DNA from 2 places in the Candidatus Accumulibacter cognatus genome. Region 1 is predicted to be linked to the other one. Evidence: riboswitches for the same ligand, from Rfam matches in the RefSeq annotation. Region 1 holds a riboswitch; the other holds the start of a gene.
What was found. A riboswitch is a leader RNA that binds a small molecule or an ion and turns the genes downstream of it on or off. The one in region 1 is predicted to bind cyclic di-GMP.

Region 2: another riboswitch for cyclic di-GMP. It lies ahead of AW06_RS13705 (methyl-accepting chemotaxis protein); the one in region 1 lies ahead of AW06_RS09975 (hypothetical protein).

Annotation. Positions count from the first base shown of each region.
Region 1 covers NZ_JDST02000051.1:2,451-10,252, forward strand. Annotated here, with positions in the region: gene AW06_RS09965 (hypothetical protein) at 645-1,121, opposite strand; gene AW06_RS09970 (DUF4351 domain-containing protein) at 1,244-1,486, opposite strand; gene AW06_RS20350 (hypothetical protein) at 1,662-2,027, opposite strand; cyclic di-GMP riboswitch class I at 2,040-2,127, shown strand; gene AW06_RS09975 (hypothetical protein) at 2,295-2,564, shown strand; gene tadA (tRNA adenosine(34) deaminase TadA) at 2,758-3,213, shown strand; gene AW06_RS09985 (L,D-transpeptidase) at 3,216-3,698, shown strand; gene AW06_RS09990 (NRDE family protein) at 3,668-4,450, opposite strand; gene AW06_RS09995 (folate-binding protein YgfZ) at 4,463-5,494, opposite strand; gene mltG (endolytic transglycosylase MltG) at 5,673-6,674, shown strand; gene tmk (dTMP kinase) at 6,671-7,306, shown strand; gene holB (DNA polymerase III subunit delta') at 7,303-7,802, shown strand, end outside.
Region 2 covers NZ_JDST02000071.1:19,274-27,075, forward strand. Annotated here, with positions in the region: gene cphA (cyanophycin synthetase) at 1-1,064, shown strand, start outside; gene AW06_RS13700 (flagellar assembly protein A) at 1,109-3,046, opposite strand; cyclic di-GMP riboswitch class I at 3,305-3,391, shown strand; gene AW06_RS13705 (methyl-accepting chemotaxis protein) at 3,508-4,668, shown strand; gene AW06_RS13710 (response regulator) at 4,690-5,058, shown strand; gene AW06_RS13715 (STAS domain-containing protein) at 5,066-5,395, shown strand; gene AW06_RS13720 (chemotaxis protein CheA) at 5,392-7,557, shown strand; gene AW06_RS21485 (cache domain-containing protein) at 7,648-7,802, shown strand, end outside.

The sequences.
Region 1 (7,802 bases):
ACCCCAGGTGTTCGATCTTCTTGCACCTGCGCCGCAGCCCGATTTCCAGCTCTGGCCGGGCTTCCAGCGGTATTTCCGCCACCGGAGAAGTCTGTGGATTGGCACCCGGAAACGCACTGCTGGGGTCTTGAAATCACGCATGCGTGATTTCAAGACCCCGTGTGTGTGACCCACTTCCGCCTATAACACAAGCACTACGGCAACCAGAAGTGTTGCTAAGCCAATGCCGAAGAATAGGAGCAGGTCGGATAGCTGACTTCCCGCAAGAAAGTAGTCGGCTGCCGAGACCTCAACCATGCCGGGTAGGTCAAGCCTCCACTTAACCCTGCAATCGCCCTCCAGAAATTCAAACGTGTAATTCGTTTGAGAAGCGTCTGAAGGGCTGGAGTAACTGAAGTAGAAATCTTCTCCCCATCTGCGAATAGCCCATGATTCGAATTCTTTGGTCGTGGGCATGCGGCCATGATGAGCGGCATGGTGGTTTACGAAAGCAGATGCTTCCTCAACCAATGCAGTGTGATGAAGACGCCGCATGATTGGAGGAGACTCTGTATTGAGCGCGATATACGTTCCGAAAATGAAAGCCAATAGGCTTGTGACAAGCAATAGTGCCGAAAATAGCCCGCGCAACACCATGATGAGTGCTAATGACGAATGAAAGGGACTTCCCCGTGCCGAGCGGAACGGGCGGCAAAAGCCCGTAGACCGTAGGTTGGGCTGAGGTACGAAGCCCAACGATCCAGGGTAACCATCTTGGCTGTTGGGCTTCGTACCTCAGCCCAACCTACTCCACTTGAATGGCAGCCCCCGAGCATTCTGATTCCGGCTGTCGGATTTTTAAACTCCGTGCAATGTTCTCTTCCCGCCCCTACCGGGGCTTTCAGCACGATCGGCTCGCTCCTGGATGCCATGCGGTCCATTGTCGCAAACCATTCATCGATGCGCTGGATCTTGAGTTGCTCGCGCAACCAACGTTCCAGTTGGGTCGACGACAGCAGCCCAGCGCGCTGGGCTTCCTGTGAAAGTTGGTCGGGTAATGTGATCTGAACCGTGGTCATGTGCTTTTTCCGTGGTAGATGTTCGGCAGCGAGAGCAGGCAGCGAGGTCTTGAAATAACGCATTGATAAAATTTCATGATCCCCCCGTCTTCCTTCGTCAGGCGGAACCGCTGACGAGTTGCAGGGTGGTTTGAGATGCGGTATTCCCCAGTTTCGATTCACTGTCATTCCATCCGGGCTACGGGCTACTCTCGCTGATCGAAGACTTCGTTCAACGATTCGGCATCCAGTACCCTGATCGCCCAGATTTCCAATTGATCGATGCTTGCGCTGGTCAGTCGGTCGCGGACAGCGTCAGGCAGGGGACCAAACCGGCGCGAGAGTTGGCGCTGCAGCAGGGCGACTTCGCCCTGCTGCAGCCCCTGCTGCAGTCCCTGCTGTCGTCCTTTTTCAATTCCAAAGCGTTCGGCAGAAGTGATGTAGGGCATGGTGACGTTCCTTTCCCGTGTGTAGACTTCTTGCAGAAGTCGTTGCTCCAATTCGTTCGGCAATCGCATCAGCCAGTCGATGACGCCGAACAGATCGATGATGCGCTGCTTGTCCCAGTGGCGTTCGTAGAGCAGCTTGGCCAGTTGCCATTTTGCCGCGTACCGCTGTTCCAGGTCACCCCCTCGTTCTGCGGGTGAACAGGTGCGCAGCAGTGACCAGGGCGAAGGGATTGGGATCTTCCAGCAAGGCTTCGATCTGGCGGGCGTAGTCCAGGATCTGGACCGTTGGGAAGTGGATGCCGACCTCGCGGCCGTACAGTTGGTAGCCGTAGTGGGTGGGTTTCCAGCTTTCGCGGTCATCGGCCAGCACGGCCAGGCTGGCGACCGGGCGACGATAGCGGTCGTAGAGCCGGTAGTTGTAGGTGAACAGGCGCTCGGGGAAGGTGGCATCGTGTTGGCCCTGGACGAATGGGCTTGTTGAGCAAGTAATTACCTGCGTGCGTGCGTGAGAATTTTCACGGCAGGTTTGCGGTCCAGACATATAATGGCTTCACGAGACAAATGGCAAACGGGGTGAAAGCTCCGGACGCAAAGCTGCAGACCCTAACCTGGAATGACAGGAGGGTGGCTGGGTTACCTCGCTCCAGGCACATTCGTGCGGGTACTTGGTTTCCTTCCCACAGCTGAAACATGGCTCTCGTAAGAGAGGGCAGCAACGGCCTTGTTGAATTGATGCCGACTGTATGGCGCAACAACACTGACCACTTCTGATGCCATGTATGGTATGCGTTGAGAGTCTGAGGAAACCATGAAAACCTATATCGCGACGATCGAAACTCCTGGCGGAACCGAGACCATGAAACTGGCGGCGGCGAATATCCAGGAAGCCTACGGACAGGTGGCAGAACGTAGTCTGTCGGCTGCGGGCGCGTCGTATCATTACTCGATCAAGGAAGCATCGCCCGTTGCCTCGCCCCAGTTTTTCGACGGGTTTGCCAACGCCAGCTTCGCTCTCATGGCCTGCATGATTCTTTTCATCGTTTTCGACCACATGCTGCGCAAGTGGCTCAGGAGCTGATGCTGAATCAAGAGAGCCTGCATACGAACACTGCGGTTCTCTGATCGAATGGATTGGCGAGCGGTGAAGGGGTCGCAGCAGTACGTTCAGCGGTCGCTGGGTACCAATGCTCGCCTTTCGTCAGGGGATGTCGTCGGTTTCAGATCGAGGCATTCTCAGCAGCCTGCCTCTGTGCTGCAGTAGAATGCCATCGATGAACGACGAATTTTTCATGCGCGAGGCGATTTCCCTGGCGCGAGCCGCCGAATGCCTCGGCGAAGTCCCGGTTGGCGCGCTGGTGGTTCGTGATGGGGTGATCGTCGGACGCGGTTTCAATTCGCCGATCGGCGAAAACGATCCAACGGCGCACGCCGAAATCGCCGCCCTGCGCGACGCCGCGCGCAATCTGCACAACTACCGTTTGCCCGGCTGCGAGCTGTTCGTGACGCTTGAACCTTGCGCGATGTGTGGCGGCGCGGTGCTGCAGGCACGCATTGCCCGGCTGATCTACGGTGCGCGCGATCCCAAGACCGGTGTGCATGGCAGTGTCGTCGACCTCTTTGCAGTACCGCGCCTCAACCATCACACAGCGGTCGTCGGCGGCGTCCTGGCCGACGAATGCGGGCAGTTGCTGTCCGGGTTTTTTGCAGCACGGCGTAGCCGCGAGTGAGCATGCACATCGAGATCTCCATCAGAAGACAGACGTTGACCCTCTCCGACGACTCCGGACAGGTGCTGCGTTGCTATCCGGTGTCCACCGCAAAAAATGGTCCGGGGGAAGTGTCGGGCAGTTTCTGCACGCCGCGCGGCAGGCACCTGATCCGCGCCAAGATTGGTACCGGCGAAGCTGTGAACACCGTTTTTTCCGCCCGCCGGCCGACTGGCGAGATCTATGGCAAGGAACTTGCCGAACGATTTCCGCAGCGAGACTGGATTCTCACGCGCATCCTCTGGTTATCCGGATGCGAACCCGGTCGAAATCGGTTGGGCCGGGTCGATACCATGCGCCGTTACGTCTATATCCACGGCAGCCCGGATACGACGCCGATGGGCTGCCCCGGATCGATCGGCTGCATTCGCATGCGCAACGCCGACATTGTCGAACTGTTCGATCTGGTGCCGCCCTACACGCCGGTCGATATCCTAGAGGACTGAAAGCGCTCGCAGACCTCGCCGGTGACCCGGGCGTCGACATCGAAACTTCGCTCGATCAGCGTGGTCTGCCCGTCGCGGTGCCTGCTGAGCAGCGTCGAGGCGCGCGTGCCGTAGTTTTCGGAGCGAACGAAGACCGCCGAGAGGATACGCTCCCATTCGAGCGGCACGCCGGTTTCGGGCAGGTGGGCATCGGGGACGATCTCCTGGTCGGCGAGCAGCGTGAAGAACGGCGCCGACGCCGGCAGTCCTGACAGGGCCGCAGCAAAGGTCGCCTTGGCGCTGGCCAGCTTCGGCCAGGGCGTGTCGATGAGGTGGTTGGAGAGGCCGTAGAGGCCAGGCTCCAGCCAGCGCGGCTGGTCGTCACCACGGTTGCTGAAATAGCCCAGGCACTGGTCGTCGCCAACGAACAGGTTGAAGCCGTTGTAGTCGGCGGCGGCGGCCGAGATCCCGGCCAGGTACGCCGCCGGACTGGCGTTGCCGGTCAGGAAATCGGCCACCAGTGCACCACGCGAGCGTGCAGCGGGGTCCTGTTTGCCGCCCTCACGATAGTTGGTCAGGGCGGCGAAACGTTGCGCACGACTGACGCCCAGCCAGGTACCGCCGGCCTCGAGGTCACGCCCGGCGAGCACCTGCGGGGCTTCCTGCCAGAAAGCGGCGGGCGCTGCAGGGCGGGCGAAGAACTCGTCGCGGTTGGCGGCGACGACCAGCGGATAGTCGGGGTGCGCCTGCCAGGCGAGGACAATCAGGCACATCGCGGCCTGCGCTCAAGGCGTAGTGATGGCGCGATGCACCGGCTGAAGATCAAGGCGCGGACCCCCCGGAGCACCGAGTTCCAGATTCCCGGCGCCGACGAAGTTCTCCTGAACGATCGCCAGGGCATCGTAGCCACCCGACGGCGCCGGTGCGGCGTTGGCTATCATGCCGCAATGGTGCTGGGGACTCGACGGCGAGAAGATCGCATCGCCGGCCGCCATCGGCGTGGTCGAGTGGGCACGGTAGAGATGGCGCTTGACCTTGCCGAGGTACTGCGTGCGGGCGACGATTTCCTGGCCGGGATAACAGCCCTTATGGAAACTGATCGCTCCGAGTTGCTCGAAATTCGCCATTTGCGGAACGAACTCCTCTCTGGTGCGCTCGCTGATCAGCGGCACGCCGGCCTGAATATCCAGCCATTGCCAGACAGCGGTGCCAACCGGTCGGGCCTGTGTGCGCAGTTCCTGCCACAGCGTCGGGGCGGTGTCGCAATGGACGAGAATTTCGAAACGGTGGCCATCGAGGCGGATCACGGCCCCAGCCGCGAAAACAGCGGTGTTCAAGGGACTTGCGGGGACTGGCAGCAGGACGGTTTGCAGTACCGCCTCGGCCTGCGGACCGGCGATCCCGATCAGTACGCAATCGCCAGACGGGTCAACGATGCTCACCTTGCTGCGTAGAACGAACATCTGCAGACGCTTGTGGATTGCCGGCAGCAGATCGGCGGACAGTTGCAACTGATAGTCGGGGCCGACGCGGAAAATCAGGAAGCTGGCGAGCATCCGCCCCTTGGCCGAGCACCAGGCCGAATACTGCGCAGCGTCACTCGCTAGATGCTTGACGTCGCTGGTCAATTGATGATGCAGAAAAGTGGTGGCTTCAGGGCCGCTGACCCTGATCACACCGAGGTGGGCCATGGGCGCAACGATGGTCGTCGTAGCCGCCGCCGCCAGTTCTGTGGCGGCATCGCCAAAATCGTTGAGCAAACCGTTTTCGATGTGTGCGCCGGAAGATCCCAGAATGTCCTGCCAGATCGAGTTCATTGTTGCCTCATTTCCATGAAATCTTGAGCGTCAAAGCCTCTGGTCCGTGGCCTTCACCCGCGGTCGGCGATCCGCAGCCCGCGGGTCCGGTTCAGGGCAGGGCGTTTCGGCTATTATAGAGCCACTCTAGGTCCATTCCCTCGTTCCCGCCCCGCAGCCTGCCGGTTGCGCAGGATTGATGCGCAAAATCCTCTATCGCTTGGTCGTTTTTTTTGTGGTGGTGTGCGTGCTGTTGAGCGCGCTGTTCGCCAGCGTGCTGCTGACGCCGATCAGTCTGGAGCGCACGACGGTCGATTTCACGATCACGCCCGGCAGCAGCCTCCGCGCCGCGACCCGTGAAATTGCTGCGGCTGGTATCGAACTCGATCCCTGGGCGCTGATCCTGCTCGCCAGGATGCTGGGCGTCGAATCTTCGATCAAGGCCGGCAGTTACGAAATCGCCCACGGTGTGACGCAACTGCAACTGTTGAGGAAACTGACCCGTGGCGACTTCACGCAGGCGGAACTGGCCTTCATCGAAGGGTGGACCTTCCGGCAAATGCGCGAGCGCCTCGATGCGCATCCGGAACTCCGCCATGAAACCACGGGCATTCCCGAAACCGAGATCATGCGCCTGCTGGGTGTGCCGGAGACTGCTGCCGAGGGACTCTTCTTTCCCGACACCTATCTTTTTGCCAAACGAAGCAGCGATGTCGAACTGCTGGCGCGCGCCTACCGCGCGATGCAGCGGCATCTGGCGCGCGAATGGTCCGCACGGGCAGCCGGTCTGCCTTATGGTGATCCCTATCAGGCCTTGATCATGGCCTCGATCGTCGAAAAGGAGACCGGGCGCGACCAGGATCGCTCGCTGGTGGCGGCGGTATTCGTCAACCGTCTGCGCCAGGGAATGCTCCTGCAGACCGACCCGACCGTGATTTATGGCCTGGGTAACCACTTCGATGGCAACCTGCGCAAAAGCGACCTGCTGGCCGATACGCCCTACAATACCTACAAACGCGCAGGCCTGCCACCGACACCGATCGCCATGCCCGGCCTGGCCGCCTTGCGCGCGACACTGCACCCTGCGCCCAGCGATGCGCTGTATTTTGTTGCCCGTGGCGATGGCACGAGCCATTTTTCAAATACGCTGCTCGAACACAACCAGGCGGTAACGCGCTATCAGAGAGGGGGCAAGCCTTGAGTCAAGGTGAGTACAAACCGCGCGGCAAATTGATCACCTTTGAAGGCATCGACGGCGCCGGCAAGAGCAGTCATCTGGCCGACGTCGCAGCCTTCCTTGGCAACCATGGCCGGACGGTGCTGGTCACCCGGGAACCGGGAGGGACGCCGCTTGGTGAGAAACTTCGGGAACTGCTGCTGCACCAGGCGATGCACTTCGAGACGGAAGCGCTGCTGATGTTTGCGGCTCGCCGCGAGCATCTCGAACGGGTCATCGAACCGGCCCTAGAACGCGGCGACTGGGTAGTCTGCGACCGTTTCAGCGATGCCACTTACGCCTACCAGAGCGGTGGTCGTGGCCTCGACAGGCTGAAATTCGTGCAGCTCGAACAGTGGGTGCATCCCCATCTGCAGCCGGATTTGACTCTGCTTTTCGATTTGCCGTCGGTCATCGCTGGTCGGCGCATCGCGGTCCAGGCACGTGACCTCGACCGTTTTGAACAGGAGCGGGCCGATTTTCATGAACGCGTGCGCCATGCCTATCTGGAACGTGCGGCCGCCGCACCACAGCGCATGCAGGTCATCGACGCTGCCCAGGCTCCGGAAGTCATCCGTAAACTGATTCAAGAAACGATTGCAAGACACTGTTTATGAATATCATCGAATTGCATTCTGCGGTCTGGCAAGAACTTCGCGCGCGGCGAGCGCAATTGCCGCACGCGCTGCTGATGGCCGGTCAGCGGGGAATTGGCAAGTTCGAGCTGGCTCGCGCTTTTACTGAATCACTGCTCTGCGAAGACCTCGCTGCTTCCGGCGAGGCCTGTGGCAAATGCCTGGCCTGCGGCTGGCTGGCGCAAGGCAATCACCCCGATCTGCGCCTGTTGCAGCCCGGCGCGCTCGTTGCCGACGTGGCGGCTGAAGCCGGGGAGGGCGAAGAGACGGGCAAGAAGAAGCCCAGCCAGCAGATCACGATCGATCAAGTGCGGGCGCTCGATGACTTCCTGCATGTCGGTACACACCGTCATGGCGTGCGCGTGGTGTTGCTCAACCCGGCCGAGGCCATGAATCGCTCGACTGCCAATGCGCTTCTCAAATCACTGGAAGAACCGATCGCTGCGACCCTGTTTCTCCTGGTTTCCAGCGAACCCCA
Region 2 (7,802 bases), on a different contig from region 1:
TCTATGTTCAGGGCCGGCGTATCGATACCGGCGACTGCAGCGGCCCCAAGAGCGCCAGGAATGTCCTGCTCCACCCCGACGTCGACGCGGCCGTCCTCGAAACGGCACGCGGTGGGGTGCTGCGGGAGGGACTCGGTTTCGACCGTTGCGATGTCGCCGTGGTCACCAACATTGGTCTCGGCGATCACCTTGGGCTGTCGTATATCAGTACTGTCGAGGACCTGTCGGTCGTCAAGCGGGTGATCGTCCAGAATGTCAGACCGGGGACCGGCGTCGCGGTGCTCAATGCCGCCGATCCCATGGTCGCCCGGATGGCCGATGCGTGCCCGGGCAGCGTCACCTTTTTTGCCTGTGACCGAAATCATCCGCTGATGGCCATGCACCGTGCGCAACGCAAGCGCGTCGTCTATCGCGACGGCAATGCGATTGTCGCTTCCTGCGGCGGTAACGAACACCGCATCGCACTGGCCGAGATCCCGCTCACGCAAAACGGCGCCATCGGCTTCCAGGTCGAGAACGCCATGGCAGCGACTGCCGCCGCCTGGGCTCTGGGGATCGATTGGCCAACGATTCAGCGCGGCCTTGGCAGCTTCATCAACGACGCAACAACCGTACCCGGGCGCTTCAATCTCTTCAGCTATCGCGGGGCAACGCTGATTGCCGACTATGGCCACAATCCGGACGCCATTCAGGCGCTGGTCAAGGCCATCGACAACCTGCCATCACAGCCGGGCAGCCAGCGTTCGGTCGTCATCAGCGGCGCTGGCGACCGGCGTGACGAAGACATTCGCCAGCAGACCGAGATCCTTGGGGATGCTTTCGATCAGGTCCTGCTTTATCAGGATCAGTGTCAACGTGGTCGGGCGGACGGAGAAGTGCTGGCGCTCCTGCGGGAAGGTCTGAAAAATGCCCGGCGAACTTCCGAGGTCAGGGAAATTCGCGGCGAGTTCCTGGCCATCGACAGTGCGCTGGCCGAAGTGCGGGCAGGCGATCTTTGCCTGATCCTGATCGATCAGATCGAGGAGGCCCTTGAACACATCAGCAGGCGAATCGCCGAGGGCTAGGCTTTCCGATGCGGCAGGCAGGTCGCCTCATCATTAGTCGGTGATCAACTGTAGACCCAGGAAAAACTTCCGGTCGAGCCGCCGAAAAGCCGTTTGGTGGCCGCATCGGTTCTCCGTAGGCGCGCTTTCAAGTCCTTGTGTGGCAGATCGCTGAGCGGTGGATCGGCCAATCGAACCAACATGGCATTGATTCTCGTCTCCCCCTCAATACGATCGACGGTGCATGCCAAACCGTTACAGGACTGCTCCCGGGCAGCGACGACCTCGTTGATTTGTGTCTCCAGTGCATGCCACTCCGCGTCCTGTTCCTTGATCAGGTCGGACAGTTGCGAGAGCGCCCGCAGGGCCGGTGCGACCCGTTCCGAGAGTCGGCGCCAACTCAGTTGCTGTTCCGCGTTCAGTGTCAGTTCATGGCGGCGCAGTTTGCCGCCGACCAACAGGTAGCGGGTCACATCCTTCTCGCCACGCAAGGCATCGATTTTGGCGCGGGAATCAGCCATCGCTTTCTCCAGCAGGGCACGCTTCTGCTGCAGGGTGGCGATCCGTGCCTCATAAGACGACAGATCGGGGAACAGCACCAACAATACGTTTTCGAGTTCCCGGTAGGAACGGGCAAGACCGAGGTGGAGGTTCCTGCCAGCCAGAGCACAGGCTTCCGAGACCTCGACAGTCAATTCGTCGGCAACAATATCGCAGTTTCTCGCCTGCCCGACGACCACCTGATGACCCAGGATCACACAGTTGTCCACGTGCTGCACCCTGATGCAGCCATTCTGCGCAATCAGTGTCGATCCGGAGGCGCGTCCTTCGACGATGATGTCCCCATGATCATTGCTGGCGCTCCCACCGATCAGATTCCGTTTCAGACAGACGCGACCGCCGCTGGAAATGATGTTCCCGAAGACATCGGCGTAAGCGGTGATGCTGCGGCACCGGACGATGCGTTTCTCCTGAATCTCGCCATGTTGTTCATACTCCTCGCCGGTCAGCAAGAGGTCGCCGGTCGTGCGTAAACTCACGCCTTCATGGCTGATGATCTTGTCGGTCACAGAGAACTGATTGCTGCGCAGATCGATATTGAGAAAGCCGCAGACCGACGCCAGCAGGTATTCGCCGTCCTTTTCCCGGATGACATGGGTGCCGGGACCGGCCAGCGTCTGCAGATCGAAATCCTTGGGCAGTGATGCCGGCAGCGCAATGCCAGTAATGTCGCGCCCATCCATCCCAGCCTGGCGCGGGATTTTTTTCACCAGACGCAGGCCGGCAGCGACCTGTGGGTAACGCGTTTCGAACTGTCGCAGATCGACCCGATCACCAAACAGCCGCCGCGGTGCGTTATTGCGGTGCAGCCCAGGGGCCAACTCGACGATTTCGGCATCCTTGCCGGGGACGTATGGCCGGTTGAGAGCGACCACCCGCTGTTCCGGTTTGTCGAGTTCGATGCCTTCACACACGGCTGCGACGTCGATGCCGAAACGCACTCCCTTGGCCCACGCCGCGGCGATGAATTCATCGATGTCGAGGTAGATGCGTGTCTCGGACGACTGCTGCCCCTTGGCAGAATGCGCAGGGTGATTGCCCTGATCGATCAGGGCCAGATCACCCTCCGCGTCGCAATACAGCGGTTCGAACAGATAGGACGCTTCGCCAGGGGTTATCTTGCAGGGCTTGTAGAGCGCCTGGCGCTCTGCCCGGAAAGCTGTGATGTCGGCAGCCAGGAAAATTTCCTCGTCGGCATCGTCGTGACGACCGATAAGATCGTCATAAAGCAGGGCCAGGAACTGTGGGTAATCCAGTCCCCGAAAGTACAGGCCTGAGGCGACCACGCGGTTAACGAAATCAGCAAAAGCCGTCGCCGATTCGAGTCGCGCGCGCCGGACGTACAAGCCGTTATCATGCTGAACGACAAATCCCGAGAGTGCGATCTGTCCTTCCTCAAGGTCGGCCAGGTTGCCGATGGCACTTTGCGGTAATGGTGGCATGACGGCACTCGCATCCAGGTTGGTGATTGAGACCCCCAGTTCTTGCGCCAGAAGCGTAACAGAAACTGTTGGCTGCGGCACCTTGTCTGATGAGTTTGTTGCCTGACAGTTCCCTGGCATTCGTTGCCCGTCAGCCTTTGGACGGCCGATGCGTTGGTCTGCGCTGCGTTTTGGTCTATCGATATATAATGACTGATGAGTACCAGGGAAGTGTGCCAAAATACATATAGTTTGCTTGTTGGTTCATGTATGTTCACATGAGTTGAATGGCAAACGGGACGAAAGTCCCGGACGCAAAGCTGCAGGCCCTAACCTGAAGTCCGGGAGGGTGGCTGGGTTGCCCTATGCCGGAACGCCTGTTCCGGCATCTGCTCCGATCCGCCGTTGCCTAGTGCTTAAATCACTCACGGGAGGATCTCATGCAAGAACGGGAGGATCTCATGCAAGACCGATCATCAAAGATGCTTCCTGTCGGCCCTGCCCCGCTGTTTATTGCCGCCGTTGCCGGCGGTCTGCTGGTCTGGAAGAGTGAGATGCCGCTGGCCGTCGCTCTTGTGTGGACACTGGCTCTGCTGGTGCTTGCCGCGGGCGCCTCTTATTGGGAGCGTCGTGCGATCCGGATCGCTGTCGACCAGTCTGCCGCCAAACACGTCCGGACCGAGGCGGCGCAGCCGGCCATCACCCCCTATACGAAGAGCCTGCATCAGGTGGCTGCCGCTTCACTGGTACGCTGGGCCGAGCATATCGCGATCGCACGCCGACAAACCGAGAACGCGGGCAACGCATTGACCAGTGACTTCGCGGCCATTCTGAACCAGTTGGGCGTCATGCTCGATACCCGCGACCGTGAAGCAGCGGCTGGCGTGGTCGCGGTGATCGAACGGGCACGTAGCGAATTGGCTTCGATGCTTGACCGTCTCAAGGACGCTTTCGACGCCCAGAAGCCGATGCTCCGTGAATTCGAGAACCTGGCGGAAGTGAGCGCCGATCTCAAGCGCATGGCCAGCGGAGTTGCCGAGATCGCCAAACAGACCAATCTGCTGGCGCTCAACGCGGCGATCGAAGCAGCGCGGGCCGGTGAGACCGGGCGTGGTTTTGCCGTCGTTGCCGATGAGGTGCGCAAGCTCTCGGACCAGTCGGGATCGCTTGCCAAGCAGATCGGGGATAAGGTCGAGACGGTCAACGCGGCGACCGGGTCAGCGCTGCTTTCCGCCGGCCAAATGTCACGCCAGAACGAGTCACTGATGGCCAGTTCGGACGCGACCATGGTCGCCGTACTGGAACGATTCCGCAGCGTCGTGCAAGGACTCAGCGATTCGTCGCAGCACATGGCAGAAGGCAGTCAGAGCGTCCGCGAAAAGGTCGAAGCGGTACTCGTGCATCTGCAATTCCAGGATCGTATGAGCCAGATTCTGAGCGCGGTTTGCCAGGATATCGAGCGTCTTCTGGCGCGCACACGTGCGGAAGAGGCACGCATCGCATGCGGCCAGACACCGGAACCTTTCGACGTGCAGAAATGGGTTGCTGAACTCGAACAAACCTATACCACGCTCGAACAGCACGACACGCGACACCCGGCTGCACAGGGACAGGTGGCGGCGAGTGAAATCACCTTTTTCTAACCTGGACAATGGGAGATCGACATGGGCAAGACCATCCTGGTCGTCGACGATTCCGCTTCGATGCGGCAGGTCGTCAGCATGGCGCTCAAGGGCGGCGGTTTTGAGGTGATCGAGGCCTGCGATGGCAAGGACGCGCTGGCCAAACTGATGGGGCAGAAGGTGCATCTGGTGATCAGCGATGTCAATATGCCCAACATGGATGGCATCACCTTTGTCCGGGAAATGAAAAAGAACGCCGCCTATCGCTTCGTTCCGGTGATCATGTTGACCACTGAAGGCAATGAGGAGAAGAAGAAGGCCGGCCAGGAGGCCGGTGCCAAGGCCTGGGTGGTCAAGCCTTTCCAGCCTCAGCAGATGCTGGCGGCGGTTTCCAGACTGTTGATGATGTGAAGTGGCGATGAGCCTGGTTATCGAGCGCAGCGGGAAAACGGCACGGCTGACTCTGGACGGAGAACTGACCATCTATGAAGTCGCCGGAATCAAGGCCGAACTGGCGGAGGTCATGCACGGTATCGACGAAATCGAGATCGATCTGGGCGGCATTGCCGAGATCGATACGGCCGGTCTGCAACTGATGCTGATCGCCAAACGCAATCCGGGCAAGCACGTGCGCTTCGTCAATCATCCGCCGTGCGTTCTGCGCCTGATCGATCTGGCCAATCTCGGCGGCATGCTGGGTGATCCCCTGTTCATTTCGGCGACGGAATCGGCGAGGAACATGCCATGAACGACGCCGCCAAAGACCTCGCGCAGGCACTCGGAACCTTCATGGAAGAGGCCAGGGAACTCCTCGCCGAGATGGAGGCAATCCTGCTGCGTGCAGAGGACGGCAGCAGCCTGGAAGACGACCTGAACGCCCTTTTTCGCTGCGCGCATACCATCAAGGGCTCTGGCGGCCTGTTCGGTCTTGACGAGGTGGTGCGTTTCGCACACGTCGTCGAGAATGTCCTCGATCGCCTGCGCAACGGCAAACTGCAATTCGACAGCGATCTGATCAGTCTGCTGCTCGCCTGCCAGGACCACATCGCCAACCTGATTGCCGCGATCGCCGAGAACACCGAGGTTCCGGTCGCCCGTAGCGACCAATTGCTGTCGCGCCTGCAGGCCGTTCTCGGAACTGGCAACGGCGCCGTCATGGCAACGCCCGCAGCCGAACCGCATTCCTCCGGGGCCGCGACCAGTGCTGGCGGCGGTGGCGCGATGGGCCCGGATCACTGGCATATCTCGCTTCGCCCGGGCAGGCAGGTATTGCAGGACGGCATGGACCCACTGGCCTTCATCAATTACCTCTCCCAGTACGGCAAGCTGCTGCATGTTGAAACGGTTGTCGATGCCGTACCGGAGTTTGCCGCCGCAGACCCCGAGATCTGCTATCTGGGCTTTGAAGTGGCCCTGGCGAGTGATGCCAGCAAGGCAGAAATCGAAGGCGTCTTCGATTTCATCCGGGAGGGCTCGCAGATCGTCATCGTGCCGCCGCAGAGCCAGATTTCGGCCTACCTCGCGCTGATCGAATCCCACCATCATGATGCCGAGCGCATCGGCGAGATGCTCTTGGCCTGCGGTTCAGTGACCGCCAACGAACTGGCAGTAGCGCTGGCGATGCAGAAGAACCAGGAGCCGCATGCCCGTATCGGCGAGATCCTGGTCGGACAGGGAGCGGTGCCGCCGCAGGTCGTCGAGGCGGCCGCCGACCAACAGAAGCGCGTCGAGGAAAAACGCAGCAGCGAAGCCCGGATCGTCAAGGTTCCTTCCGATCGGCTGGATGCACTGATCGACCGGGTCGGCGAATTGGTCATCGCCGGCGTCGGGACCCATCTGCAGATCAGTCGCATCCAGCGACCCGACATTCAGGAATCGGCGGAAGTGCTGCTGTCGCTCGTCCAGGACATCCGCGACATGACCCTGCGTTTGCGCATGGTCGCCATCGGCGAGGTTTTCTCCCGCTTTCCGCGCGTCGTTCGCGACGTTTCCAGGGAATTGGGCAAGGATATCGAGTTGCGTGTCCGGGGCGCCGAATCCGAACTCGACAAGTCGATGGTCGACAAAATCGGCGACCCGTTGATGCACCTGGTGCGCAACTCGATCGACCATGGCATCGAGCCGGCCGAAACGCGCATGGCGCATGGCAAGCCGGCACGCGGTACGGTCGAACTGCGTGCCTATCACGAGTCCGGCAGCATTAATATCGAAGTCAGTGACGATGGCGGCGGCCTCGATCGTGATCGCATCCTGAAGAAGGCGATCGAGAATGGCATGGTCGCTCCGGATGCCCATCTTTCCGATCAGGAGGTCTATCGGCTGATTCTCGCACCGGGGTTTTCGACGGCAGCAAAAGTGACCAGTCTCTCCGGCCGCGGGGTCGGGATGGATGTCGTGCGCAGCAATATCGAAGCCTTGCGCGGCACGCTCGACATCGAGTCGGTGCCAGGCCAAGGCACGACCATGCGCCTTTGTCTGCCGCTGACGCTGGCGATCATCGACGGCTTTCACGTCGGCGTCGGCAGTTCGCACTTCATCATCCCGCTCGACATGGTCGTCGAGTGCATCGAACTACCGCCGGATGTCGGCGATCGGGGATACCTAGAACTGCGTGAGCAGGCGCTGCCCTTCATTCGCCTGCGCGAGCTCTTCGATGAACAGGGGCCACGGCACCCTCGACCGCGCGTCATTGTCGTCCGTTACGGCAGCCGACAGGCGGGTCTGGTCGTCGATCGCATTCATGGCAAGTGCCAGACGGTGATCAAGCCGCTCGGCCCCTTGTTTGCCGAAGCGCCGGCAGTGTCGGGCTGCACGATCATCGGCAACGGCGAGGTCGGCATGATCCTCGATGTGCAGGCACTGGTAAGGCTTTGCGCGGGCGCTGGCCAGAGCAAGCATGCGAAGAATTGATCGACGGCACCAGCACGGCTCGTTTCCGGCGGCAGCAAACGCCTGCGGGCATCATTTCTTGTCCAATTATTCAGAATGTCGAGGTGAAAGATGAACTGGTTACGGTCGATGAAGGTCAGCACACGCAACCTGCTCTGGGGAGGTCTCACGGCGATTGGCCTGTTGCTCTTCTGCACGGTGTCGCTGGTTTCGATCCACGACAACATGCTCGAAGACCGCAAGCAGCGGATCAAGAGCCTGGTCGA